Regions from separate parts of the Methylocystis sp. Uni0008 genome, predicted to be linked through region 2. Evidence: predicted binding sites of a transcription regulator. Region 2 holds the regulator's gene; the other holds the start of a gene.

Region 1 (14,375 bases), 380 kb from region 2:
CGTTCGCCGAAAGCGTTTGAACTCGGACAGATCAAGGTCGGCGAACGCCGCCTCGGGCTTCCGACGAAGGTCGCTGCGCCTGCGGCTCCTGGCGGCGTCGGCGCCGGCGCGGGCGCGCCGCCTCCCACATGGTCCCCGTCGGAAAAAATCGATAATGGCCCGACCCCCCGACAGCATACCGACGCCTTTGGCGGCTATACGATCACCAACAGACAGATGGAGACTTTCTCTCGCGATACGCTGGACTCCGCGGTCAATCTCGCGCCGGGCGTGAACAGCCAACTTGTCGGCGGCACGCGCAACGAGCAGAACATCTATGTGCGCGGCTTCGACCGCTGGCAGGTGCCGCTCACCATCGACGGCGTGCGCGTCTACCTGCCGGCCGACAACCGGCTTGACTTCGCGCGTTTTCTCACCGCCGATATCGCCGAAATCCAAATCGCCAAGGGCTACGTCTCGGTGCTCGACGGGCCGGGCGGCATGGGCGGCCAGATCAATCTCGTCACGCGCAAGCCCTCTCGCGAATTGGAGTTCGAAGGAAGGGCGAAACTCGAATTCGGCCGCGACGGCACATTCCTGGGACCGCGCGCCTATGCCTACGCCGGCACGAAGAGGGATCTCTATTACGCGCAGCTCAGCGGCACCTTTCAAACGATGGACGGATGGATGCTGCCCGCGAGCTATAGGTCGACGCTGACGCAAGGCTGGGGCATGCGCGGCCAATCCTATTCACGCGACTTCAACATTGGCGCCAAGGTCGGCGTTACGCCCAATGCGACGGACGAATATTCGCTGAGCTTCAACCGCCAGGAAGGTGAGAAGGGAGCGCCGCTGCATATCACCGATCCGCTTGCGAGCCAGCGCTTCTGGAGATGGCCTTACTGGCGGGTGCAGAATCTCTATTTCCTTTCCAAGACCCAGCTTGGCGACGCCTCCTATGTCAAGACGCGCGGCTACTGGACCAAATTCGACAATGGCCTCACCGCCTATGACAACCAGTCGTTCATCACTCAATCCCTGCAGCGCTCCTTCATCAGCCCCTATATGGATTATTCTCTCGGCGCCGAGGTCGAGGCGGGCCACCAGTTCGGCGACATCGACACGTTGAAAGGCCTGTTCTTCTACCGCTTCGACAATCATGGCGAACAACAGAAAGGCTTCGGCCGGAATACTCTCAGCGGGCTCTTCCCAAACAACGACCCGAGGGGAAGAGTCGGATGCTTCACGGGCGTGCCTTGCTTGTTCGAGCCGCTCCAGACAAGCCAGGAGGACACTTATTCGGTCGCGGTCGAAAACACGTTCCATCCGCGCAAGGACATCGATCTCGTCGCCGGCTTCAGCTACGACTGGCGGCACTTGCGACAGGCCGACGAGTGGACTACGGATCGCGGCTACTTCCAATATACGCCCAAGGACGTACAGGCGCCCAATTATCAGGGCGCCGCGATCTGGCATTACACCGATCAGGACCGCCTTTATTTCAAAGTGTCGAGTCGAACCCGTTACCCGACGCTGTTCGAGCGATTCAGCTCCCGCTTTGGCGGCCAAACGTCCAATCCGGGACTGAAGCCCGAACGCGCCACCAATTTCGATCTCGGCTGGTCCTCCGAATTCGCGCCCGGCAGCCGCGTCTCGATCGACGTCTTCTACAGCCTCGTCGACAGATTCATCCAAGGCGTTCCCATACTCGACCCTACGGGCGTCCCTACCACGCAGCAACAGAATGTCGGCCAGGCCCGCTTCTGGGGCTCGGAAATATCGGCCGACTATTTCGTGCGGGAGGATTTCTCGCTCGGCGGCAATCTGACGCTGATCCGCCGCCGCCTGGATGCGCCGCCATCCCTGTTTTTCTCGGGGAGGACGCTCACAGGGATCGTCACGCTCCAGCCAATCGGCGTGCCCGATGCAAAGCTGATTTTCTACGCCGGCTATCGTCCGATCCCGGGGCTGACCATTATGCCGAACATCGAGATGGCGACCAGTCGATGGACCAGCGTCTCGACCGGCCTCGTGTATTACCGAACCAACCCTTACCTCCTAACGAATTTGAACGTGGACTACCAGCCTACCGACAACGTCAAATTTCAGGCCGGCGTGCGCAATTTCTTCGACGAGCTCTATACGGTGACGGACGGCTATCCCTCTCCCGGACGCAGCTTTTATCTCGCGACAAAAGTGAACTTCTAGGCGCGTTCGCGGGCGGGCCCTTCGTCTCGGTTCTTACCTTGGCGGAGGACCCGCCGCGCGATGCGAGCGCGCCGTCCCTCTCTATTTCAGCTTTGCGTCCCAGGTCGGCGAATCCGGGCTGCGGAAATCGAAATCCCAGGCGAATCTCCTCATCAGATTGACGCCCAGCAGGAAGGGAACGTTTCGACCGAGAGCGGCGCGCAAGCGGCCGAAGTCGTAGGAGATGACATAAAGATCGCGCAGAACCCGGCCTTCGCCGAGATCCAGCGACTTGATCCTGTATACGTTGAGCGAAATGCGGTTGCCGCCGACGCCGCTTGCGCTTGCCTTGGCCCTTACGGGGACGAAAAGTCCCTTGTGCTTGCGTATGAATTGCTGATCGACCGCCGAGACTTCCGCGCCCGAGTCGAACAGGCCCACAGCAGTGGTATTGCCGACGCGCAGGTCGACGCCGACGAGCCGCCCGTCGGGTCCCAGCCGCCGGAACGGTTTCGGCCGGCCGCCGGCCGTCGCGTCTCCGAAGAAAACGAGCTCGCGGCGATCGATATCCAGGCTGAAGCGCGCGCCTTTGAAAAAATCGATTCCCAACAGATCATCGCCGTCGCCCGGCGGACAGCGCGTGACCTCATATTTCGCCCGCCCGATGTTGGCGCCCTGGCTGGCGACGAGTTCGACCTGCGGCGCTTCAACCTCGTCGCACTGCATCGACGCGCCCGACGCTCCCGTCGACGCGCTGTGGCCGAGAATGGGCAGATCCTTGTTCCATGCGGCCAGCCTGAGGCGGGTGCTGGACGCCCCCGTGTCGAGGCGCATGGTTCCCATGACGTTGCCGACGCGGACCGGCAGGTAGATGCGCCCGCCGGAATATTGATCCTCGGTCACGGTCAGCGAAATGACGGAACGGCTTCTCTCTGCGCCGGCGCCGGCGACTGGGGAGAAGAACAGCGCCGCAAAAACGAAAAACGCCGTCGCCCGAAAAATTTTCATGAACTGCTTCCCGCTTCCGAATGCGTCTTCAGCTTAAGAAACGCGTCCTGAGCTTCGCGCGCAAGCTCCGCGCCTTGTCCCTTGTAGCGGGGCGAGTAATGAAAGGTCACGAGGCGCTTCGCGCCGGCGAGACGCGCGATCGTTCCCGCCTGACGCGCCGTCAGATGCCGCCGCGCTGCGGCGGCGGCCGAGTCACACTCCAGAAAACCGCCTTCGATGAAGAGCGTGTCCGCGCCTGCCGCGAGCTGCACGATGCGTTCGATGTTGCGGTCGGTGTAGGCGCAATCGACCACGTAAGCGATTTTGCGGCCCGAGGAGATCTTCATGATCTTCTTCTTCAGCAGGCCGAAGGGCAGAGCGTCGGGCTTCTCGCCTGCCGAATCATTCCAGCTGACCTTGATGGGCGCCGCATCGTCGACCCCGCGAAGCGTCGCATCCTTGAACGTCCGTAGCCACGGGCCCACGGCGAGGCCCATCGCATCGAGCCTGTTGCGCCATATGTTGATATGCGCGCGCTCTTCCAGAGCGAAAGCGAGAACCTGCAGTCCGTGATCGAGCGTCGTGGCGCGAACCTGAATGCCAGATTCCTTGTGCAGCAGTCCATCGCTGGGCGCGCTCTTCTCTTCATCGCGACGCGCAAATTGCGTTCGTCCCGAGAAGGACGCGGAAGACTTGGATCCGGATTCGTCGATTTCGGTGACGCGGAACGTCAGATTGCCGTCATAGCCGGCGATGAGGTTCCAGGAATAGGCTCTGAGCTTATGTTCAACCGCATCGATTATGCCGCGTGGCCCATAAACGCCCAGCGTCATTTCGCGCCCGAGCAGCCGCCGCAGCAGCTGATCGAAGCCGGCGAAGTGATCCATGTGCAGATGCGTCACGAAGACGTCGCTGATGCGCAGCATCTTTCGCGGCGAAAGCCGCGCGAGATCGCCAAGATCAAAGAGCAGCGCCCGCTTTTCGAAAACGAGATCGACGTAAAGTCCGGGATCATCGAACTGATCATTGATCAGCGCAGGGTCGAAATGGCGCGGCACGGTTCTTTCGCTCTCATTGCGCCCGGCAAGCATAAGCTCATGCGCGGCCGCGAGCAGGGATGCAGTAACATATAGTTGCGCGGCGCAGACAGGTTTGCGGGCGTCGTCAATCCGCATCGATCTGCGGCTTTAGGAGATCCTAAATGATCACTCGCAAACTCGGCGCGAACGGCCCGGTCGTTTCAGCCCTCGGCCTCGGCTGCATGGGCATGTCCGACCTCTACGGCGCATCGGACCGCGCGGAAGGCGTCGCCACCATTCACGCCGCTCTCGACGCCGGCGTAACGCTGCTCGACACAGGCGATTTCTACGGCATGGGCGACAATGAAATGCTGATCGCGGAAGCGCTGCGCGGCCGCCCGCGCGACGCCGCCATTCTCAGCGTCAAATTCGGCGCGCAGCGCGATCCGGACGGAAATTGGATCGGCTTCGACGGGCGGCCCTCCGCCGTGAAGACATCGCTCGCCTACAGTCTGAAGCGCCTTGGCGTCGATCATCTCGACGTCTATCGGCCGGCGCGGCTCGACCCGAACGTGCCCATCGAGGAAACGATCGGCGCCATCGCCGACATGGTCAAGGCGGGTTACGTCCGCTTCATCGGACTTTCGGAAGTCGGGCCGGAGACGATCCGCCGGGCGGCCGCCGTTCACCCCATCGCCGATCTGCAGATCGAATATTCGCTGATCTCGCGCGGAATTGAAAAGACGATTCTCCCGACCTGCCGTGCGCTCGGCATAGGCCTCACCGCCTATGGCGTGCTGTCGCGCGGGCTGATCAGCGGCCATTGGCAAGCCCAGAAGCAAACAGGAGCAATGGATTTTCGCGCGACTATTCCGCGCTTCCAGGGCGCCAATCTGGATCAGAATCTGGCGATCGCAGACGAGATCAAGCGCGTCGCCGACGCCAGAGGCGCGACCGTCGCACAGGTCGCCATCGCCTGGGTTGTATCGCGCGGCAACGATATCGCGCCGCTCGTCGGCGCGCGGCGGCGGGACAGGCTCTCAGAATCGCTTGGCGCGCTTTCGCTGACGCTCGATGGCGAGGCGCTTTCCGCTTTGGAGAACATCGCCGATTCCGTCGCGGGAGAGCGATATGCGAAGGCGCAAATGAGCCATCTCGACAGCGAACGCTCTTGAACGCCGCTCACGACGGGCCGCTTTTGCTCGGACCCTCCGAGGCTGATTCTATGTTCGTGGTTTCGCGTCGCTCGGAAAAGCCGGCGTATCTTCCGTCGGCCACAAAGCAGTGGAGGCGCGTTCTTCGCGGAATTATCCGCTTGCTATTTGCCTGTGATCGGCAAAGATCTGGCTTTCACCCACCTTGCCATGGAAGCCCTTAGATGCAGCGCCAGTTTGACTCTTTCGTTTCGGCCGCCCCCGACGTCCTCGCCGTACACTGGGGCTGGGTCATAGCCTTGGGGATATTTGTCGGGGCGCTGGGAATCCTGGCGATCATCCGCGCCCGAATGGCGACCTTCATCGCGGTCGGCTTTCTGGGCGCGCTGCTCATCGTCAGCGCGGTGTCGGTTCTCATCTTCGCCTTCTCGGCGGCGGGCCTGTGGACCGACTTTTTCGTTCACGTGCTGTGGGCGGTTCTGCTGGCGGTCGTTGGAATCATGCTCCTGACGCGCCCGGCGATCAGCGCCGAAGCGATCACGCTGCTGATCGCCTTCTATTTCATTGCCGAAGGCATACTCATCATCGGTTTTGCGCTGACCTCTCAAATCGAGGGTCTGTGGATGTATCTCCTGCAGGGCGGCGTCGCTTTGGTGCTCGGCGCGCTGTTGCTGACCGGCTGGCCGTTCACCGGACTCTGGGCGATCGGCACTTTCCTCGGCATCGATCTGCTGTTCAAAGGATGGGGCATCATTGCGCTGGGCTTCGCGCTTCGCGCCATCTCGGAAGGCAATCTGCTGTAACCGGAATCGCTCGATGTCATTCCCGAGGCGCGTAGCGCGATCGGGAATCCCGCGTCCGACCAAATTCTTGAACGTTGCTCGGAATTCCCGGTCAGGCCTCCGGCCTGCCGGGAATGACAGGCCCAGCGAATTCGACAGCCGGATTCAAAGGCCTTCGATGGACGGGCTCAATCGAGGCCGCCGGTCGGGTTGGCAAGCCAATAGAGCATGCAGAAGGCCGCCGTGATCAGGCCGGAGCCGAAAAAGGCTCCCGCCACGCCTTCATCGGGAATGGCGTAGCTCGCCGCCGACATCAGCAGACCGAAGGTTGCGACATAGATCGGCCGCGGGTCGCGTTCCGGCTGCTTGCCCTGAAGCCTTTTCCGCCAACTCATAAGTCGCCTTGCTCCCGGCGGACCAGGCCTGAATGTGGCGCACTAAGAGCATGGTACCGCCACCCCGGCTCGAACGGGGGACCCCCAGATCCACAATCTGGTGCTCTAACCAACTGAGCTATGGCGGCATTGAGCGGCGCGAACCTATGCGCGATTGCAAGCCTTTGCAAGACCGGCGTCAAGCGTCGCGGGGGTCCTGAATCGCGCCGGCGAGCGCGCGTTCGCCGAGCCTGATGAGCGCGGCGCGCAGGGCCTCTTCCGCGACGCCCTCGACCGCCTCGGCGGCGCGGGCGCGGGCCGCCGCGTCGGCCTTTGGCGGGCGGCCGGGGCTCGGCCGGGCAGGGGACGCGGGAGCCAGTTCCTCCTGCCGCAGCGAGAGCCGCGCGACGCATCGCCAGCCGAGATGCGCGTTGACCCGGTCGATGATGGTCGGCGCGAGATGCTGCAGCTCGAGTCCGAAGCCCGGGTCAACCCGCAGCACGAGAGTGGCCGGCTCGCGCGGCGTCTTTTCGCGGCGTTTTGCGCCGGGCGGCTCGGCCGGTTTCGTCCGCGCGCGCGGCGGCCATTGCAGTGAGGCGGGCGCGCAGATCCGGGCGATCCGCGCGCCGACGATCTCGCGCCAGCACAAAAGCAGCGAGGCTTCCCCGAAGCCGCGCGCGGCGACGAGCGGATCAAGTTCGCGCAGGACGTAATCCGCGAGCGGGCGCGCGAAACTTTTGGCGCGCGGGGAGAGGCTCATCGAGCTTGCGGCCGGGCCGCCCTTCTTGCGGGGGCGAGGCTTCGCCCTCTATCAATCGCGCTCATGATAAGGCCTCGCGCGAGATCGACCAAACCGGCGGAAGCGCTGCTTGCCTGGTATGACGCCGCGCGGCGCGAGCTGCCCTGGCGCGCGAGGCGCGGCGAAGCGCCGGACCCCTATCGGGTGTGGCTGTCGGAAATCATGCTGCAGCAGACGACCGTCGCCACGGTGAAGGACCGCTACAGGGAGTTTCTGGCCCGCTGGCCGACGGTCGAGGATCTGGCCCGCGCCCCGCTCGACGACGTTCTCGCGCTATGGGCGGGGCTCGGCTATTACGCCCGGGCCCGCAACCTGCACGCCTGCGCGCGCGCGGTCGCGGACTCCGTCGGCGGATTTCCGCGCGAGGAGACGGCCCTGCGGCGGCTTCCCGGCGTCGGCCCCTATACGGCGGCGGCGATCGCCGCCATCGCCTTCGATCAGCCCTGCGTCGCGGTCGACGGGAATGTCGAGCGCGTCGTCGCGCGGCTGCATGCGATCGAGCGCCCGCCGCGAAAGTCCGCGCCGCTGATTCGCGAAAAGGCCGCAGCGCTCATGAGCCATGCGCGGCCCGGCGATTCAGTTCAGGCGCTGATGGAGCTCGGCGCGCTGGTGTGCACGCCGCGAACGCCGGGCTGCGCCGCCTGTCCGCTGTCGTCCTGCTGCGCGGCGCGGCGCCTTGGCGCGCAGCGCGACTATCCGGCGCGCGAGGCCAAAGCGCCAAAACCCCGGCGCCGCGGCGCGATCTTCATCCTTCGGCGCGGCGACGAGGCGCTGCTGCGCCGATTGCCGCCCAAGGGACTGTTTGGCGGCATGAACGCCTTTCCCTCGACGCCCTTGACGCAGGACGTCGGCGCCGCCGAATTCTCGCGTTTCGCGCCCTGCGCCGCGGAATGGCGCGCGCTCGACGCGCCGGTGACGCATGTCTTCACCCATTTCGCGCTCGACGCGACGGTGTTCGTCGCGCATACGCGCGCCAAAGCGCCGCCCGCAGATTGCCGCTGGGCGGCGCGCGCCAATCTCGATAAAGAGGGATTGCCGACGCTCATGCGCAAGGCCGCCGTTCGCGCCGGACTTGTCGAGGAGTGAGAGCCGCAAGGCTGGAGGGAGCCATGGCGCGACGCGGAAGCGGCTATCAGGTCGAGATGACGGAGGGCGCGATTCGCGTGCGCCGCGACGGGAGGACGCTCACCATTCCCGCAGCGGCGCCGGACGCGGAATCGGACGAAGACGCCGATTTTGTCGTGCGTCTCGATGATCTCGACCATTGGGATGCGCCCGATGACGAAACGCCGATCGAGATCGAGGAGCTGCAGAAAATTCTCGACGCGGTCGAACGACAGCTCGAAAAGCACGGTTTAAGCGTCGATTTCGAATAGCGCGCCGGTCAGATCGCCCAGCCGAGCGAACGCTCGACAGCTTTTTCCCATGAGGCGATGAGCCGCAGGCGCTCCTGCGGCGTCATATCGGGCGTAAAGCGGCGCGACTCGCGCGCATGCGCGACGATGTCGTCGAGGCTTCGATAGACGCCAACGGCGAGGCCCGCCGCATAGGCGGCGCCGACCGCCGTCAGTTCGAGCTGCCGCGGCCGGACGACCGGCGCGTCATTGATGTCAGCCTGGAACTGCATCAGCAGGTCGTTCGCCGCCATGCCGCCGTCGACCCTGAGCGCGCCGATATCGACGCCTGCGTCCGCCATCATCGCGGCCAGAACCTCCCGGGTCTGGAAGGCCGCCGCTTCGAGCGCGGCGCGCGCGATATGGCCCTTGTTGGAGAAGCGCGTCAGCCCCGCGATCAGTCCGCGCGCATCGCCGCGCCATCGCGGCGCAAAAAGACCAGAGAAGGCGGGAACGAAATAGACGTCGCCATTGTCGGGCACGCTCCTCGCCAGCGCCTCGATCTCGCGGCTCTCTTTGATGACGCCGAGATTGTCGCGCAGCCATTGCACCAGAGCGCCGGCGATGGCGATCGAGCCCTCCAGCGCGTAGCAGGGTTTGGCGTCGCCAAGCTGATAGGCGAGCGTCGTCAGCAGGCCTTTGGTCGAGACGCGCGGCGTCTCGCCGACGTTCATGAGGAGAAAGCAGCCGGTGCCGTAAGTGTTCTTGGCGTCGCCCGCATTGACGCAGGCTTGCCCGAGCAGCGCGGCGTGCTGGTCGCCGAGCGCGCCGGCGAGCGGAACGCCCGCGAGCGCGCCGACGCATTCGCCGTAAACTTCGCTCGAGGAGCGTATTTCCGGCAGACAGGCCGCGGGGATGTCGAAGATCCGCAGCAGTTCTTCGTCCCAGCCCAGCGTTTGCAGGCTCATCAGCTGGGTGCGCGAAGCATTGGTCGCGTCGATGACGTGACGTCCTCGGCCCGGGCCGCCGGTCAGATTCCAGATGATCCAGGAATCGATCGTGCCAAAAAGCGCCTTTCCTTGCGCGGCGCTTGCGCGCGCGCCGGGGATCTCGTCGAAGAGCCAGCCGAGCTTGAGAGCGGAGAAATAGGTCGCGAGCGGCAGTCCCGTTCTTGCGCGGACGAGATCGCCCAAGCCTTGGTCCGTTAGGCGATCGACGGCGGCCTGGGTGCGCGTGTCCATCCAGACGATGGCGTTATGGAGCGGCGCGCCCGTCGCCGCATCCCACAGGACCGTCGTCTCGCGCTGATTGGTGACGCCGACGGCGGCGAGGTCCGCTGCCGAGAGTCCAGCCTTCGCCAGCGCCGCTTCAATCACGGCCTGAGCGTTTCGCCAGATTTCCGCCGCGTCGTGCTCGACCCAGCCGGGGCGGGGATAGATCTGGCGATGCTCGCGCTGCGCCTGGGCGAGGATTTCGCCGGACGCATCCAAAATCGCAAAACGCGTGCTCGTCGTGCCCTGATCCAGCGCGCCCAAGAGCTTCAGCATTCATAACCTTCTGATGAACGGGAATTTCAGCCCTGGTTCAGCGCGTTCGCCCGCATTCTCTCAACGGTTCCGTGACTTCCCATGAGGAGGATGCGCCATGAGATCGGCAGCCGTCAAAGCTGGTCTCGGCTCCACTGAATCTGAGCCGAGGGCCTCTCGCGGCTCTTTTCTTTCAAACTCTTGCCCTGCGGCCGAACGGTCCGAAATGAATTTGATGAACCGGCACGGTCCTTGCCACTTGAGTTCATCGATGCGGCCTTCTGTCCGAAAGCCGACATCGGAGTTGGCAAACCATGGGAAGAGGTGTAACCTACTGAAACGAAAGGTAGTTTGCAATCTTTCCAAACTAGGAGGTTTGCAGCCTTTCCAGAAAGTAGTTTGCAATCTTTCCAAACTAGGCTAAGCAATGATCGTCTGTTCGTGCAACGTCCTGTCGGACCGCGATGTGCGCGATACGCTTGGGTCCCGCGGCGACCGGCCTTCGGTTGCAGCGGTGTTCCGGCATATGGGTTGCGAGGCGAAATGCGGGCGCTGTGTGCGCAGCATCGTCGCCATCGTCGACCAGCACGCCGCGCGAGGGTTGGACGAGTGTCCAGGGAACGGCGATTGTGAGGGCTGTCGCGCCGACGAACTGGCGGCCTGACGTCTATTTCATGGAAAGGATGCGGACATGCGCGGTGACGCGAAAGTCATCGAGTATCTTAATCGCGGTTTGCGCGCAGAATTGACGGCGGTCAATCAATACTGGCTGCATTTCCGCATTTTCCACAATTGGGGCTTTCTCGAACTCGCCAAGAAATGGCGGGAAGAATCCATTGAGGAGATGCATCACGCGGATCATTTCGCCGAGCGCATCCTGTTCCTCGAAGGCTTTCCGAACATGCAGGTGCTCGATCCGCTGCGCATCGGTCAGTCGGTAGAGGAGATCATCAAGGCGGATCTCGCCACCGAACTCGGCGCCCGTGACTTGTATCTCGAAGCCGCCGCCTATTGCCTCTCGATCAATGACCGCGTTTCGGAGCAGCTCTTCGAAAGCGTGGTCAAGAGCGAGGAGAAGCACATCGACTTCCTCGAGACGCAGCTTGAACTGATCAAGCAGCTCGGCGTCCAGCTCTACTCGCAAAAGCACGTCGGCGGCCTGGACTCCTGAGCCGCGTCGTCGCTCGCCGCAGACGCTCGAACGCCTGCGGCGGCCTCATTCCATCACCGCAGCCTTGAGAATGCAGACCATCGTCGCCTGCGCCGGCGTCGAGCCGAGGTTGCGGATGACGTGCGGCCGATCGCAGCGGTAGCGCAAGGTTTCCCCGGCCTTCACGCTCGACCTGGCGCCGGCGACCTCGACCTCGAGTTCGCCCTCGCGCACGGAGAGGCTTTCGACCGAGCCGCGCTGATGCGCGTCCGATTCCAGCACGCCTCCTGGATCCGCGGCGAATTCGTAGCACTGCAGCCATTCAACGGTCTTGATCCAGCCGATGATCGCCAGACGGCATTTGCCGTCGTCGGAGACCAGGATGGGCGTGTCCGCCTTGCTGGTCTTCTCGAGGAAGGGTTCGTCTTCGGCCGTCTGCAGCACCCGCTCGATCGAGACGTCGAGCGCCTGCGCCAGACGCCAGATCGTGGCGAGCGTCGGATTCGTTTCGTTGCGTTCGATCTGGCTGATGATGGATTTCGCCACCCCGGACTGCTGAGACAGTTCGGAAAGCGACAGATTATAGGCCTTCCGCAACCGCTGCACGGTGGCGCCAAGCTGGCCTGACAGCGCCAGCGCGCCAGCCTCCATCATTTTTTGCCTGTCCTGGCCTTCGACGCCCATCAATTCCTGGCGCTCTACGCGCCCATCCATTTTCAGAATCGGTCCGGCAAGATAGCCGATTGCGTTCGAAATATCGAACGGTCCGCGACATCCCGTCCGGCTTTCGCAGGCATCGAGCCTTGCCGACGTGTCATCCGCCTGTGATGCGAATCTGGTCAATCAGTTCAAAGCGGCGAAGGCGAGAGGCGAACAGGCTCATGCTCGACAGAAACGCCAGATCGAATGTCCTCCAAGCGGCGCGGTCCCACACGGCGCAAATGTCAGATCCGGCAAGCGATCATGCGGTAAAGCGGTATCGGACGATTTTCCTGTCCGACCTTCATCTTGGCGCGCGCGGCGCGCAGGCTGAGCTGCTGGTCGATTTTCTCAAGCACAATGACGCAGACACTTTCTATCTCGTCGGCGACATCGTCGACGGCTGGCGTCTGAAGAACGGCTGGTACTGGCCGCAGGCGCATAACGACGTGGTCCAGAAGCTCCTGCGAAAGGCGAGAAAAGGCGCTCGCGTCATCTATGTGCCGGGCAATCACGATGAATTCGCCCGTGACTACGCCGGACTGAATTTCGGCGGCGTCGAAGTCGTCGAGGACGCGCTGCATGAAACCGCCGACGGCAGGACCATGCTCGTCATCCACGGCGATCAGTTCGACATCGTCGTGCGCAACGCGCGCTGGCTCGCCTTCTTCGGCGACTGGGCCTATGACTTCGCGATCGTCGTCAACACCTGGTTCAACCGCGCGCGCCGTATGTTCGGCGTCGGCTACTGGTCGCTTTCGGCGTGGGCGAAGCTGAAGGTCAAGAACGCCGTAAATTTCATCGGCGATTTCGAGAACGCTTTGGCTTCCGAAGCGGCGCGCCGCAATGTGGACGGCGTCATCTGCGGCCACATCCATCACGCGACGATCAAGACGATCTCCGGCAAGCTCTACGTCAATACAGGCGACTTTGTCGAGAGCTGCACCGCGATCGCCGAACACAGTGACGGCGTCTTCGAGATCTTGCGCTGGCACGATACGGCGGCTGAACGCGCGGCGGCGGACGCCGCAGAGCGCGCCAAGGCTTTGACGAACGAGAGAGCGGCGGCGGCCTGATGCGCATACTGGTGGCGACGGACGCCTGGCGTCCGCAGGTCAATGGCGTCGTCAGATCGCTCGAGGCCATGGCGCAATCCGCGCGCGCGCTCGGCGCCGAGATCGACTTTCTGACGCCGCGCGACTTCAATTCGCTGCCGATGCCGACCTATCCGGAGATCGCGCTGGCGCTCGCCTCGCCGCGCGCCGTCCGCCGGCGTCTCGGAGACGGCTATGATCATGTCCATATCGCGACCGAGGGTCCGATCGGCCTCGTGACCCGGGCCGTCATGTTGCGCGCCGGCCGCTGCTTCACCACGAGCTTTCACACACGCTTTCCCGAATATATCCAGGCGCGCTTCGGACTGCCGGTCGGGCTCGCCTATGCGGCGCTGCGCCGCTTCCATAACGCAGGCGCCGGCGTGATGGTGTCGACGCCGAGCCTCTCGCGGGAACTGTCCGAGCGCGGATTTCGGCGGCTGCTGCGCTGGTCGCGCGGCGTCGATCACGCGCTGTTTACGCCCGACGCGGCGGCGCCGCTTCCCTACGAGCGGCCGATTTTCCTTTACGCCGGCCGTCTCGCCGTCGAAAAAAACATCGAAGCCTTCCTGTCGCTCGATCTGCCGGGCACGAAGCTGCTGGCCGGCGACGGACCGGCGCGCGTCGGGCTCGAAGCCAGATTTCCGCAGGCGAAGTTCCTCGGCGTCAAGACGGGCGCCGAACTCGCCGCGCTTTACGCCTCCTCAGACGCATTCGTTTTTCCGAGCCGCACCGACACCTTCGGCATGGTGATGCTGGAAGCCATGGCCTGCGGCCTTCCGGTTGCGGCCTATCCCGTGATGGGGCCGCTCGACGTCATCGGCGCGAGCGGCGCGGGCGCGCTGAACGAGGATCTGCGGACGGCGGCGCTCTCGGCGCTCGACATCAGCCGCGAGGCGGCGCGCGCGCATGCGCTGACCTACACCTGGGAGAATTGCGCGCGGCAATTCCTCGACAATATCGCCTACGCCCGCGGCGCGGCGGCGCTCGGCGGCGTCGGCATTGAAGCGCTGCGCGCCACGAGCCAGGAGGGCGACGGCGAGCGCCGCTCGGCAAAAAATCGCCAGCCTGTGCAACCCTGAATCTCGATCGTGGGGCGATATCGCCGGCGCTGGAGGCGCGGGGGCGAAGCCGCTATGGTCGCCCGCGCCGCACCCCTGCGCGGCGCCGGAGCGCCTGTTGAGCCTTACCCCTGAAGAGATCGAACGCTATGCCCGGCACCTCGTGCTGCGCGACATCGGCGGGCCGGGCCAAAGCAAACTGAAAGCGGCGCGGGTTCTCGTCGTCGGCG
Region 2 (14,375 bases):
AGTCGAAGGCGACGCTGTCGGCGCGCTCCAGCCCCTTGACCAGGGGTTTCAGCGCCGGCGAGAGCGCCGCCAGCGCGCCGAAAGCGCCGTCGACATGGAACCACATGTCTTCGGTGTGCGCGACGTCCGCGAGCCGATCGAGCGGGTCGATCGCGCCAGCGTCGACCGTCCCCGCCGTGCCGACGATCAGAAAGGGCCTGAAGCCAGCCGCACGGTCGGCGGCGATGGCGCGGCGAAGATCGGAGATCTTCATCGCCCGGCGCTCGTCGGAAGGGATGAGGCGCAGATGGCGCGCGCCGAGCCCCGCGAGCTCCATCGCCTGGCGCACGCAATTATGCGCTTCGCGGGACGCATAGGCGATCAGCTGACCCGATTGCGCGCAGAGCCCGTTGAGCCGCACGTCTCTGTCGCCATAGGCCTGGTCGCGCGCGACGAGCAGGCAGAGGAAGTTGGCGATCGACGTGCCGGTGACGAAGACGCCGCTCGCGTCGGCCGGAAAGCCGAAAGCCTCGGCCATCCAGGCGGCGATCTGGCGCTCGACGTCGATCGCGATGTGATTGCGTCCGCCGCAGTTCGAATTCATGCCGGCGGCGAGCATTTCGGCGATCATCCCGGCCGGCGTGCCGGCTCCCTGAGCCCAGCCCATGAACATCGGATGGGTGTTGCCGGTCGCGAACGGCTTGATGTACCGGTCGAAATCTTCGAGCACGGCGGAAAGGTCGCGGCCCTCCTGAGGAAGGTTGCGCTTGAAACGCTCGCGCGCTTCGTCGCTCGGCTCGGTCCAGACCGGGCGCTGACGGATGTCGCGTAGATAGTCGAGCATCCTGTCGAGCGCGCGATGGCTCTCGGCGCGAAATTCGTCCCAGTCTTCGGGGTCAAGATTGACCGGCATGTCCAGAGCCTCGCGCGCGGGCGGTTCCGCAGAGGCGCAACGACGGTTGCGATAGATCGCGCGAAGGCGTTTCACCCTTCTGCAAATAGCCGGGTTTGCCTCCCCGGCGCAACCTGCCCTATTTTCCGATGCTTATGGCCACGGACCCGACATGTTCGACCTCGCCGTCGACCCGGTCGCCGGGATGGATGGGGCCGACGCCCGAGGGCGTGCCGGTGAAGATGAGATCGCCGGGCGCGAGCGCGACGTTGCGCGAAAGCGCCGCGATGATCTCAGGCACGCTCCAGATCAGATCGCCGAGATCCCCATCCTGCCGAAGGACGCCGTTCACCGAGAGCGCGATGCGCCCGCGCGCCGGATGGCCGATGACGGCCGCGGGGCTGATCGCGCCAATCGGCGCGGAATGATCAAACCCCTTCGACATGTCCCAGGGCCGGCCGGCGTTGCGCGCCGCCGTTTGCAGATCACGCCGCGTCAGATCGATGCCGGCGGCGTAGCCGAAGACGCAGTCGAGGGCCTTTGAGGCCGGGATATCCGCGCCGCCGCGGCCGAGCGCCGCCACCAATTCGATCTCGTGGTGAAGATCATGCGTCAGCGTCGGATAAGGGATGATTGCGCCGCTCTCGACGATCGCGTCGGCCGGCTTGGCGAAGAACACTGGCGGCTCCGCGTCGCCGCCTTTCGCAGGCTCCTTGCCCATCTCGCGCGCGTGCGCAGCGTAATTCAGCGCAATGCAGAAGATCCGCCGCACCGGAAAACGCCGCGCGTCTTGCGCGATGGCGACGCTTGGGCAAGGTGGCGGCGGGAAGAGAAATTCAACGGACATTTCTTTGCTCCAGAACCTCGTTCCCCATAAAGCCGCGTCGCGCATTTGGCTAATCTCCGGCGAGGAGCTTCGATGAATCCGCAGCATGCCGAGGACGCCTTCGCCGAAGCGCTCGCCAACGGCTGGCTGGGTCTCGCGCTTCTCGACGACGCCGGCGTCGTTCTCCGCCGCCTGGGACGCCTCAGCGACTGGCTGCCGCCTGAGGGCGACTCCGCCTGCGCGTCGCCGCTGCTGCTGAATTTCGAGGAAAGCTTCGCCGCGCTGCGTCGAGAGGGCGGCGAGATCGTCCTGCCCTCGATGCGTCTGCCGGCGCAGAACGTCGCGAGAGCCAACATCGCCATCCGCTATCGCGCGGCGCGGCGAGAGTTTCTTGTCGTCACCACGCCCGACTACGCCGCCGATCAGATCGAGCGGCTGCTCGCGCCGGAGCGCCGCGAGAAGCAAGTGCTGCAGCAGCAGGCCGAGGCGGCGCGCGCGCGGCTTCGCGCCGCTGACGCGCTCTATCGCGACATGGTCGAATCCTCGGGATACTTCGTGCTGCGTTTCGGCGTCGACCTCAAGGTGATCTACGCCAATCGCCATGCCGCGGAATTCTTGGGCGCGCCGCAGGACGCGCTTGTCGGGCGCGCGATCGGCGATTTATTTCCGCCCTTCGCGGGAGACGATCCCTGGCGTCTCGACATGGCGTCCGCGGCTCCCGTCTCGTTCGAGGCGCCCGCCTATGATGCTCGCGGCGCACTGCGGTGGCTCGGATGGAGCGTGCGTTTCATCGGCGAGGAAGGCGGCGGCGAATTTCAGGCTGTCGCCCGCGACGCCACCGCGTCCCGGCGGCTGCGCGCCGAACGCGCCAAGGCGCGCGAAGAAGCGCGCGCGGCGGCGATCGCCAATGAACGGCTGCGCATCGCTCATGATCTGCACGACACGCTGGTGCGCTCGATCGTGGCGACGATCGCGCAGGTAAGGGTCATCGCCAGGACGACGACGGACGCGCGGGCGAGAACCGCGCTACGAGAATTAGAGTCGCAGGCGCGTTCGGGATTGCAGGAGGCGCGGGAAGCGATCGCGCAGATGCGCAAGTCGCGCGGCGAGGACATCGACTTGCGCGCGATCGTCGAAGAATTTGCGGCGCAGCGACATGGCCAGCCTCCCACCGTCGAGACGCAATGGGAGTTCGACGAGGCGGCGCTGCCGCACGACGTTCAGGAGCTCTGCGCGCGCGTGCTGCGCGAGTCCCTGCGCAACATCGAATTGCACGCCGGCGCGAGCCATGTTCGCGTCCGTCTGACCAGCGAGGGCGAGGCGGCGCGGCTGACGATCGAGGACGATGGGGTCGGCTTCGATCCTGACGCGCCGACGCCGGATCATTTCGGCGTCGCCGGCATGCGCGAACGCGCCAGCGCCGCGGGCGCGACTCTTGAGATCGAGAGCGGACGTGGAAAAGGCGCGCGAGTTTCGCTCGTCGCGCCGCTCAAGGCGTGATCAGTCGAAGTCGGCGGGATCGAAACTGCGCAGCGTTCCGCAGAATTCGCAGGTGACGCCGATGCGGCCGTCATCGCCGATCATGTCGCTGCGCTCTTGCGGCGAGAAACTCCGCAAGAGCTTGTCGATGCGCTCGCTCGAACAGCGGCAGAATTCCTCGACCGAGCGTTCATTGAACACTTTGACGCCGCGCTCGTGGAAAAGCCGGTAGAGCAGGCGTTCGCCCGAGAGCGCCGGATCGACGAGCTCGTGATCTTCGAGAGTGGCGGCGAGCGCCTGGCCTTCGGTCCAATGATCATTTTCATCTACCGAAAGCTCCTCGGCCCCGTCGGGCGCGTCGCCTGGCGGAAGATCGCGGGCGCGCGCGCCGCCGGACGGCAGATATTGCAGGAGCAATCCGCCGGCGCGCCAGCTGCGGCCCTGCGGCGTGACGCTTTCAGCGACGGCGAGTCTGACGAAAGAAGGGATCTGCTCCGACTGACGGAAATAGATATGCGCGGCTTCGGCGAGGCTTTCGCCTTCCAGCGGCACAACGCCCTGGTAGCGCGCCGCGTCTTCCTCGCGCTCGATCGTGAGCGCGAGATGGCCGCGTCCAAAGAGCGCCGCCGGCGCAGCGGCGCGCGTCTCGGCGACGCGCTCGGCGTCGAAGCGGGCGAAGCCGCGCAGCTTCCCCGGCGCGTCATAGTCGACGACGAGCATGTCGACCGGCCCGTCGCTGCGCGTTTGCAGCTGAAAGCGGCCGTGCGATTCAAGGATAGAGCCAAGCAGCGCGGCAAGCGCCACCGCCTCGCCGAGCAGGCGCGCCACCTGCGCCGGATAGGCGTAATGGCTGAGGATGGAATTGACCGTGGGGCCGAGCCGCACGACGCGGCCGCGCAGGTCGAGCGCCTCGACCGCGAAAGGCAGCACCCGGTCATCCTCGGAATGAAGCGCAACTGGCCGGCTTGGCGCCGGGCCCCCGCCTTGCGGCATCAGACCTGCCCCGGCGCGAGGCACCAGCACAGCACGCCCTTCTGCGCGTGGAGGCGGTTCTCGGCTTCGTCGAAGACGACCGACTGCGGCCCGTCGATCACTTCCGCGGTGACCTCCTCGCCGCGATGCGCCGGCAGACAGTGCATGAAGAGCGCATGTTTCGCGGCCGCGCGCATCAGTTTCGAGTCGACCTGATAGGGGGCCAGCGCGGCGCGGCGCTCGTCCTCGTCCGCGTCGCCCATCGACACCCAGCAATCCGTGATCACGGCGTCGACGCCGGCCACGGCTTCATAGGCGTCGCGCGTCAGATTGATCTTCGCGCCATTGGCTTTCGCCCAGCTGACGAGTTCGTCGGAGGGCGCAAAATCGGCAGGCGTCGCCACATTGATCGTGAAGCCCAGGCGGCCGGCGGCGTGCACCCAGCTCGTGAGCACATTATTGGCGTCGCCGGTCCAGGCGACCGTCCGGCCTTGAATCGGGCCAAGATGCTCCTCGAAGGTCATGACGTCCGCCATCACCTGACAGGGATGCGACTGCTTGGTCAGCCCGTTGATGACCGGCAGATTGCCGAAACGCGCCAGCTCCATGAGATCGGGATGCGAAAGAATGCGCACCATGACCGCGTCTAGGAAGCGCGCCAGCACGCGCGCCGTGTCGGCGATGGTCTCGCCGCGGCCAAGCTGCATTTCGGCGCCGGTCAACATGATCGTTTCGCCGCCGAGTTCGCGCATCGCGATGTCGAAGGAGACGCGCGTGCGGGTCGACGGCTTGTCGAACACCATGCCGAGATATTTGCCGGCGAGCGGCCGCTCGCTCGGCTCGGCGCCTTTGACGCGGCGCGCCTTGAGCGATTTGGCGAGATCGAGAATGCGGCGCAGCTCTTCGCCGGAGTGATCGGAGAGATCGAGAAAGCTGCGCGGCCGCGTCAGCGAATGGGCGGTCATCACGCGGCTCCGAGCTTTTCGGCGGGCGCGGCGAGGCGTGCGCAGGCGGCGGAAAGGCGCGTCGCCGCAGCCGCAATGTCGCTCTCGTCGATAATGAGCGGCGGCAACAGACGCACGACGTTGTCGCCGGCAAGAACGGTCAACAGGCCTTCGGCGCGCGCGGCGGCGGCGAAGTCGGCGTTGGGAATGCGGGTCTTGACGCCGAACATCAGTCCCTCGCCGCGGATTTCTTCGATCAGAGACGGATAGCGATCTTCGAGCTCCGCGAGCCGCTGGCGCAACAGCGCGCCGAGCCGAGCGACGCGCGCCATGAAGCCGTCCGCAAGCACGACGTCGAGCACCGCGCCGCCGACCGCCGTCGCCAGCGGATTGCCGCCGAAGGTGGATCCATGCGCGCCCGGCGTCATGCCCTTGGCCGCCTCGCGCGTCGCAAGGCAGGCGCCGAGCGGGAATCCGCCGCCCAGCCCCTTGGCCAGCGCTGCGATGTCGGGCGCGACGCCCGCGTGGTCGCAGGCGAGGAATCTGCCGGTGCGGCCGACGCCGCATTGGACCTCATCGACCACGAGCAGCAGCCCGCGCGCGTCGCAGAGCGCCCGCAACCGCGCCAGAAACGAGGGCGCAAAGACGCGCAGGCCGCCCTCTCCCTGAATAGGCTCGAGCAGCACGCCCGCCGTTTCCTCAGTGACCGCCGCCTCGACGGCGTCGTAATCGCCGAAGGGGACCTGATCGAAGCCTTCGACCGGCGGTCCGAACCCTTCGAGATATTTCGCATTGCCGCCGGCGGCGATGGTCGCGAGCGTCCGGCCATGGAAGGCGCCTTCGACGGTGATCAGCCGATATCGCTCCGGCTGGCCATTGGCCGCATGGAATCGACGCGCCGTCTTGATCGCGCATTCCACCGCCTCCGCGCCGGAATTGGTGAAAAAGACCAGATCGGCGAAAGTGGCGTCGCAGAGCCGCTCGGCGAGGCGCTCAGCCTGCGGGATACGAAAAAGATTGGAGACGTGCCAGGGTTCTTCGGCCGCGCGCTTCAGAGTCTCGACGAGATGCGGATGGTTGTGGCCGAGCGACAGCACCGCGACGCCCGCGCTGAAGTCGAGATAGCGGTCCCCGTTTTCCGCGATCAGCCAGGCGCCTTCTCCATGTTTGAAGGCGAGATCGGCGCGCGGATAGGTCGGATAAAGCGCTGACGTCAAAAGCCCTGCTCCATGCTTCCGTCGCTGGCCCCGCCAGAGGAAGCTCGAAAAACAAAGCGCCGCCCTTTTAAGGGCGGCAGTTCAGGACGGATTTTAAGCGCGCCGCCCGATGCGGTCAAATCAATGACGCCGTTCGGTCATTGGCGTCGATGCTCGGCGTCGCGCAGGCCGAAAGGGTGAGTCCTGCGGGCAACAGTCCGGGCGAAAGGCTGTTGAGAACGCGAGCGCGCGCTTGCCAGCGCGACTCGCGCGTGATTCAAAGTAAACAGAAAGTTTCTAGTCGGCGCCCGCGTCGTTTGTTTGGGCGCGTTCTCTCGAGTGTTGATGCGCGTCACATCGCCGCTGGGCTTCAGGCCTGCGTTGCTCGGAAGAAACTCCGATCCGCGCGCGACCCGAAAGAATGGAGAAGCCTAATGTCATGGACCGACGAACGCGTCGAACTGCTCCGCAAGCTTTGGAGCGACGGCCTGAGCGCCAGCCAAGTGGCGGCTGAACTCGGACCAGGCATCACGCGCAACGCCGTGATCGGAAAGATCCATCGCCTCGGACTCGCCGAGCGCGCCAAGACGGCGAACGCACAACGTCCGCGCGTCGCCAAGGCCCCGCGTCAGACGCAGCCGCGCATGAACGGCGTCTCGTCGCACGGCAATCTGGCGCTCGCTTTCGCGCCGCACGTGTTGGCTGCGCCGCGGCTTGCGCGCGAGGAAGAGGTGGTGATCCCCATCTCCGAGCGCGTCACGCTCATGGAGCTGCGAGAATCCATGTGCCGCTGGCCGATGGGCGACCCCACGTCGCCGGAGTTCCGCTTCTGCGGCGGCAAGTCGACGATCGGCGGCGGACCTTACTGCGCCTATCACGCGCGCGTCGCCTATCAGCCGGCCCAGGATCGCCGCCGCGCGCGCGATCAGCTCCGCGCGCAGCGTTACGCATAATCGGGCGCCGCGGCCCGTCACTCGTGTCCGAAAGTTTCGTCGAAGGAATAACCGGCGCCGCGCACGGTGCGGATCGGATCCTTCTCGCGGCCGCGGATCAGGGCCTTGCGCAACCGCCCGACGTGGACGTCGACCGTGCGCTCGTCAATCTCCGCCGACATGCCCCAGACGCTGTCGAGCAGCTGCGCGCGGGTGAAGACGCGACCCGGCTTCTCCATGAAATATTCGAGCAGCCGGAACTCGGTCGGACCAAGATGAATTTCGCGGCCGGAGCGCCGCACGCGGCGGGTGTCGCGGTCGAGGTCGATGTCGCCAAGCGTCAGCCTGGAGGCGACGCGTTCGGGTCGCGCCCGGCGCAGCAGCGCGCGCACCCGAGCCATGAGCTCCGGCGTCGAGAACGGCTTGACGACGTAATCGTCCGCGCCGACAGAAAGGCCGCGCACGCGCTCGCCTTCCTCGCCGCGCGCGGTGAGCATGATCACCGGCATATCCTTGGCGCTGTCGCGCGCGCGAAGACGCCGGCAGATTTCGAGACCTGAAACGCCTGGCAGCATCCAGTCGAGAATGACAAGGTCAGGCGGCGACTCGGCGAGCCGCAGCTCGGCTTCATCGCCATTGTCGACATGCTCGACCTGGTAACCTTCGGCCTCGAGATTATAGACGAGCAGCGTCGCGAGCGAGGTCTCGTCCTCGACGACGAGGATACGCGGCGCGCGATCGCTTTTGCCGCTGCGCGGCATCACGGACGTCGCTTCGTTCATTGCGTCGCCTCATCCTTGAGCCCGAAATCGGGAACGCGCGATTTCGGCCGCTCGGTGGGCATCGGCTCGCCGGTGACGACATAGACGACCGTCTCCGAGATGTTGGTCGTGTGATCGCCGATCCGCTCCAGATTTTTTGAGCAGAACAGCAGATGCGTGCAGAAGGAGATGTTGCGCGGGTCCTCCATCATGAAGGTGAGAAGATCGCGGAACACCGAGTCTTCCAGCGCATCGAGATCGGAATCGTTCTGCCACACCGCGCGCGCGCGCTGGATGTCGCGCAGGGCGTAGGCGTCGAGCGCGTCCTTGAGCTGCATCGCGGCGACTTCATGCATCGACTTGAGTCCGACGATGGCGCGCGGCACCCGCGCCTCCGACACGATCTTGAGCGTGCGCTTGGCGATGTTCTTGGCGAGGTCGCCGACGCGTTCGATATCGCCGGAGATCCGGATTGCCGCGATGCATTCGCGCAGATCGACCGCCAGGGGCTGTCGCCGCGCGATGGTGAGGATCGCGTTCTCCTCGATTTCGCGCTGGAGCGCGTCGAGCCGCGGATCGCTGGAGACGACCCGATGGGCGAGGTCGACGTCGAAGTTGGAGAGCGCGTCCATCGCCTCCGCCAACATTTTTTCCGCGACGCCGCCCATTTCAGCGATGCGGCGTCCGAGCGCCTCAAGGTCCCGGTCGTAGGATTTTACAATGTGATCGCTCATGAGCGCCGTCCTCGAATGCTGGTTCAGCCAAAACGGCCCGTGATGTAGTCGAGCGTCCGCTTTTCCTTGGGCTTGTTGAACACGTCGTCCGTCTCGCCGAATTCGACGAGTTCGCCGAGGTACATGAAGGCGGTGTAATCGGAGACGCGCACCGCCTGCTGCATGTTGTGTGTGACGATCGCGATCGTGTAGCGGCTGGTGAGCTCTTCGATCAGCTCCTCGACTTTCGCCGTCGAGATCGGATCGAGCGCCGAACAGGGCTCATCGAACAGAATGACTTCCGGCTGCACGGCGACGCTGCGGGCGATGCAGAGTCGCTGCTGCTGCCCGCCCGAGAGGCCGAGACCGCTCGCGTGGAGCTTGTCCTTCACCTCGTCCCAGAGGGCGGCACCGCGCAGCGCCGCTTCGACGCGCGCGTCGAGATCGGCGCGCGACAGCTTCTCGTAAAGCCGAATGCCGAAGGCGATGTTCTCATAGATCGACATCGGGAAAGGCGTCGGTTTCTGAAAGATCATGCCGACCCGCGAGCGCAGGGCGTTGAGGTCGATCGCCGGGTCGAGAATGTTCTCGCCGTCGAGCAGCACTTCCCCTTCGGCTCGCTGACCCGGATAGAGGTCGTACATCCGGTTCAACACGCGCAGCAACGTCGACTTGCCGCAGCCTGAAGGTCCGATGAAGGCCGTCACCTTGTTTGCGCGCAGCGGCAGGCTGATATTCTTGAGCGAACGATCCGCGCCGTAATAGAAATCGAGGCTGCGGACCGAGATTTTCGTCGGCGGCTCTTTGGGGGCTTGGACGGCGGCGTTCATTTCGATTTCCTCCGGCCGGCGCTCAGGGAGCGCGCGGCGATCGACAGGGCGAGAACTGCGACGGTGATCAGCAGCGCGCCGGTCCAGGCGAGTTGCTGCCAGTCTTTGTAGGGCGAGAGCGCGAACTGGAAGATGACGACCGGCAGGCTCGCCATCGGCGCCGCCAGATTGGTGCTCCAGAACTGATTATTCAGCGCCGTGAAAAGAAGGGGCGCAGTCTCGCCGGAGACGCGCGCGACGGCGAGCAGCACGCCGGTGATCATGCCCGCCTTGGCGGCCCGATAGGCGACGCTGGCGACGACATGCGCGCGCGGCGCGCCGAGCGCCGAAGCGGCCTCCCGCATCGAGCCGGGCACGAGCAGCAGCATGTCCTCCGTCGTTCGCAGAACGACGGGGATGACCAGAAGCGCCAAGGCCACGGCGCCGGAGATCGCCGAGAAGTGACCCATCGGGTGCACGAGGATCGTGTAGACGAAAAGGCCGATGACGATCGACGGCGCGCTGAGCAGGATGTCGTTGATGAAGCGCACGACGGTGGTGAGCTTCGAATAGCGGCCATATTCGGCCATATAGGTGCCTGCGAGCATGCCGAGCGGCGTGCCGACGCCAACGCCGATCGCCGTCATGATGAGCGAACCGACGATGGCGTTGAGCAGACCGCCGTCGCTGCCAGGCGGCGGCGTCATCTCGGTGAAGACCGCAGGCGAGAGGCCGCGAAATCCTTCATAGAGAAGCGCCATAAGGATCAGGAGCAGCCACGTCAGTCCGAAAAGCGCCGCCGCCCAGCAGAGCGTTGTCGCGATCGAGTTGGCGTTGCGTCTGGATGCATAAAGCGACATGGAGCGCCTCCCTATGCGGACTTCTGTTCGATGCGCATCAGCATGTAACGCGCAATCGCCAGAACGACGAAGGTGATGAAGAAGAGGATGAGGCCGAGTTCGATCAGCGCCGACGTGTAGAGATCGCCGACCGCCTCGGTGAACTCATTGGCGATGGTCGCCGAGATCGTCGTGCCGGGCGCGAGCAGCGATCCGGAAATCTTGTGCGCGTTGCCGATGACGAAAGTGACCGCCATCGTCTCGCCGAGCGCGCGTCCCAGTCCAAGCATGACGCCGCCGATCACGCCGACGCGCGTATAAGGCATCACGACGTAGCGCATCACTTCCCACGTCGTGCAGCCGATGCCGGTCGCCGCTTCTTTCAACACCGGCGGCACCGTCTCGAAGACGTCGCGCGAAATCGACGCGACGAAGGGCAACACCATGATCGCGAGAATGAAGCCCGCCGTAAGCAGGCCGATGCCGTAAGGCGGGCCGGCAAACAGCGTGGAAAAAACGGGGATGTCGCCAAAGGCCGCGATCAGCGCGGGCTGAACATGCGACTGGAGAAAAGGCGCCAGAACGAAAAGGCCCCAGATGCCATAGATGATCGAGGGAATCCCGGCGAGCAACTCGATCGCCGTGCCGATCGGACGGCGCATAACGTGCGGGCAAAGCTCGGTGAGAAAGACCGCAATGCCGAGGCCGACGGGAACGGCGATCAGCATGGCGATGATCGACGTCATGACCGTGCCGTAGATCGGGGCCGCCGCGCCGAAATTTTCGGTGACCGGATTCCATGACTGCGAAATCAGGAAGCCGAAGCCGAAGGCCTGCATCGCCGGCAGCGAGCCGTATACGAGCGAAACGATCACGCCGCCCAGGATCAGAAGGACGATCACCGCCGCGGCGCGCGTCACTTCGCGGAAAGTTTTGTCCGCGAGCGCCATTCGTCCGAGGACGCGCGTTCGATCGGGGGCGACTGACGTTGACGACGCCTGCTGCAAGACTATTTCCGACATTTCCGAACCCGCCTCCTCGCCGGTTCCATTCGCGCTGCGCCGGCTCGGCTCGATCGAGTACATCCGCTCAACTCCCACCGCCGCTCCCGAGCATTGGCGCTCATTGATCCGACTGCCGCGCCAAGCGGCCGTCGGATCGCCAATGTCGTCAATCGGGCCGCGTCACAGCGACGACAGCGGTTTGCCGCTTGGTCCCTTGACGCCCGTCCAGGTCTTTTTGATCAGCTCGACGACCGTTTTCGGCATCGGAATGTAATCGAGCTCTTCGGCCATCTTCCCGCCATGAGCGAAGGCCCAGGAGAAGAACTTCATGGCCTCCGCCGCGGCCGCTTCATCCTTGGGCTCCTTGGGGAGAAGGATAAAGGTCGCTGCGGTGATCGGCCAGGCCTTCGCGCCAGGCTCGTTGGTCAGGATTTCATAGAATCCCTCGGCATGAGCCCAGTCCGCGCCCGCCGCGGCCGCCTGGAACGTATCCATGCTCGGCGCGACGACCTTGCCGTCCTTGTTGACCATTTTGGTGTGGGTCAGCTTGTTCTGCTTGGCGTAGGCGTATTCGACATAGCCGACGGAGCCCTTGGTGTTGGCGACGTTGTTCGCGACGCCCTCATTGCCCTTCGCGCCGATGCCGACGGGCCATTCGACCGAGGTGTTGGCGCCGACTTTCGACTGCCAGTCGGGCGAAACCTTCGACAGGTAATTGGTGAAGTTGAAGGTCGTGCCGGATCCGTCCGAGCGATGAACGACGACGATGGCCTCCGAGGAAAGCTTCACCTTCGGATTGAGCTTCTTGATCGCCGGGTCGTCCCATTTGACGATTTCGCCCAGGAAGATTTTGGCGAGCGTGTCGCCGTCGAGCGTGAGTTCGCCGCCGGACATGCCCGGGTGGTTGATGACCGGAACGATGCCGCCGATCACCTGCGGCCACTGGATGAGACCCGCGGACTGCAGCTCCTCGGGCTTCAGCGGCTGGTCGGTGGCGCCGAAGGTCACCGTGCGCGCCTTGATCTGCTTGATGCCGCCGCCGGAGCCGATCGACTGATAATTCAGTCCGTTGCCGGTCTCCTTCTTATAAGCCTCGGCCCATTTGGCGTAGATCGGATAAGGGAAGGTCGCGCCGGCGCCGGAAATGTCCAGCGCCGTCGCCACGCCGACCATAGCGGCGAGGGCGAGCGCTGCGCCAGCGCCGCGCCTGAAAATCGTCGAGATCATTTGAAGGGTCTCTTTCGCTCGAGAACTGACTGGCGATGTCGCCCTGCGTCATCGCCAGCGGGAAACTATCCATCCGACAATAGGTTTTTGTGACAGAAAGATTACAGTTTGATGACATATATTACTATATAAAATCAGATATTTACAAATCACTCATCGCTGGCAGGCAGGATGACGCGAAACAGCGTCCCCTCCCCAAGCGCGGACTCGATGCCGAGCCGGCCGCGGTGGCGAAGCACGATATGCTTGACGATCGCCAGTCCGAGTCCGGTGCCGCCTTTCGCGCGGCTCTTCCCCGCATCGACGCGGTAGAAACGCTCCGTCAGCCGCGGAATATGCTCCGGCGCGACGCCAGGGCCGTAGTCCCGCACCGAAAGAATGACGAGCCCGCCCTCGCGAACGAGCGAGATGTCGATGGGCTTGCAGGCGCCATCCTCCGCGCAGCCGTATTTCAGCGCGTTCTCGACGAGATTCTCGACGACTCGGGCAAGTTCGTCCCGATCGCCGGGCGCGACGACGTTGGGCTGAAGATCGAGATTGATGGCGACGCCTCTGTCCTCCGCCATCTGCGACAAAGTGTCGACGATATGCGCGACGAGCAGCGTCAGATCGACGGGCGTCGCCGGCCGCAGATGCATATGCTGCTCGATGCGCGACAGCGACAGCAGATCGTCGACGAGGCGCGCCATGCGCTGCGCCTGCTCGCGCATGATGCCGAGAAACTTGTCGCGGGTTTCCGCGTCCTCGCGGGCCGGGCCTTGCAGGGTCTCGACGAAGCCGAGCAGCGACGCGAGCGGCGTGCGCAGCTCGTGGCTGGCGTTGGCGACGAAGTCGACGCGCATGCGCTCGACCCGCCGCGATTCGGTCAGATCGCGCAGGCTCACCATGGCCGCGGCCTCGAAGCCTTCGATCCGCATCGGCGCGACATGCGCCTCGAACCAGCATTCCACCGGCAGGCGCTCGACCCAGACCGTCTTCTCCGCCTCGCCGCCGGCGAGCACGCGCGCGACCGCGTCGAGCATGTCGGGCGAGCGGAGGCTGCGCGAAAGCGGTTCGCCGAGCCGAATGGCGGGCGAGAGCCCTTGCGCCGCGATATTGACGGCGGCGACATGAGTTTCCGAGTCGATGACGAAGATCGGCTCCGGCAGCGCATTGATGACGGGCGCGAGGACATCCAGCGCCTGGTTGCGCCATTTCAGCGGCTGACTGGAAAGGGTCATGGCGACTGGTCCGGCGCCGCTCAATTGGAGCGCTCTTCCAGGATGCGCGCGATCGCCTCACGCAGCGGCCCCCAGCGACGCGCGCCTTCGTCGGCGCCCAGAAGCGCAAGCGCGACGACAAACGGAATGAAGTAGTAGATCATCCGAAACAAGAGAAGCGACGCCAGCACGCTCTCCTGCGAAGCCGCCGGAATGGCATGCAGCATGGTCGCCTCGAAGACGCCGATGCCGCCGGGCGCATGGCTGATCACGCCGAGAATGCAGGCGACGACATAGACCGCGACGAAGGGAATGAAGTCGAGCGGGACGCCCTCGGGCAGCAGCACATAGAGCGCGCCGGCGGCGCAGCTCAGATCGGCGACGCCGAGCGTGAACTGCGCCAAAGTTGGCGCGAAGCCCGGCAACTCCAAAGCGTGGCCGCGAAGCCGGATGCTGCGCCGGGCGAGCGTCACCCAGACGAAATAGAACAGCACGCCAGCGAGGATGAGCACGCCTGGAATAATGTGCAGAAAGGCGGGCAAGCCGTCGAGCGCCGCAAGCGCGTCGGCGCCGTAAACGAAGCCAACGCCCATCATCAGCGTC

The links. The regulator PhoB, encoded in region 2, activates phosphate uptake and scavenging genes when phosphate is short. The targets are predictions, from matches to a motif close to TGTCATNNANCTGTCAT.
Region 1: the regulator PhoB is predicted to act here: its motif matches at 12,104-12,120, upstream of AC0X69_RS10635 (UDP-2,3-diacylglucosamine diphosphatase).

Annotation. Positions count from the first base shown of each region.
Region 1 covers NZ_CM166370.1:2,127,199-2,141,573, reverse strand. The annotation lists gene AC0X69_RS10705 (TonB-dependent receptor) at 1-2,187, shown strand, start outside; gene AC0X69_RS10700 (hypothetical protein) at 2,269-3,174, opposite strand; gene AC0X69_RS10695 (ribonuclease Z) at 3,171-4,328, opposite strand; gene AC0X69_RS10690 (aldo/keto reductase) at 4,355-5,347, shown strand; gene AC0X69_RS10685 (HdeD family acid-resistance protein) at 5,551-6,129, shown strand; gene AC0X69_RS10680 (hypothetical protein) at 6,297-6,503, opposite strand; tRNA gene AC0X69_RS10675 (tRNA-His) at 6,555-6,631, opposite strand; gene AC0X69_RS10670 (DUF721 domain-containing protein) at 6,682-7,242, opposite strand; gene mutY (A/G-specific adenine glycosylase) at 7,306-8,367, shown strand; gene AC0X69_RS10660 (Imm74 family immunity protein) at 8,391-8,657, shown strand; gene glpK (glycerol kinase GlpK) at 8,666-10,162, opposite strand; gene AC0X69_RS10650 ((2Fe-2S)-binding protein) at 10,569-10,805, shown strand; gene bfr (bacterioferritin) at 10,833-11,312, shown strand; gene AC0X69_RS10640 (helix-turn-helix domain-containing protein) at 11,358-11,975, opposite strand; gene AC0X69_RS10635 (UDP-2,3-diacylglucosamine diphosphatase) at 12,233-13,066, shown strand; gene AC0X69_RS10630 (glycosyltransferase family 4 protein) at 13,066-14,166, shown strand; gene AC0X69_RS10625 (HesA/MoeB/ThiF family protein) at 14,264-14,375, shown strand, end outside.
Region 2 covers NZ_CM166370.1:2,511,964-2,526,338, reverse strand. The annotation lists gene AC0X69_RS12590 (pyridoxal phosphate-dependent decarboxylase family protein) at 1-892, opposite strand, end outside; gene AC0X69_RS12585 (fumarylacetoacetate hydrolase family protein) at 1,011-1,718, opposite strand; gene AC0X69_RS12580 (sensor histidine kinase) at 1,791-3,197, shown strand; gene AC0X69_RS12575 (Hsp33 family molecular chaperone) at 3,198-4,169, opposite strand; gene argF (ornithine carbamoyltransferase) at 4,169-5,113, opposite strand; gene AC0X69_RS12565 (aspartate aminotransferase family protein) at 5,113-6,309, opposite strand; gene AC0X69_RS12560 (GcrA family cell cycle regulator) at 6,723-7,241, shown strand; gene phoB (phosphate regulon transcriptional regulator PhoB) at 7,259-8,002, opposite strand; gene phoU (phosphate signaling complex protein PhoU) at 7,999-8,715, opposite strand; gene pstB (phosphate ABC transporter ATP-binding protein PstB) at 8,739-9,524, opposite strand; gene pstA (phosphate ABC transporter permease PstA) at 9,521-10,363, opposite strand; gene pstC (phosphate ABC transporter permease subunit PstC) at 10,375-11,292, opposite strand; gene pstS (phosphate ABC transporter substrate-binding protein PstS) at 11,527-12,573, opposite strand; gene AC0X69_RS12525 (ATP-binding protein) at 12,723-13,793, opposite strand; gene AC0X69_RS12520 (lysylphosphatidylglycerol synthase domain-containing protein) at 13,814-14,375, opposite strand, start outside.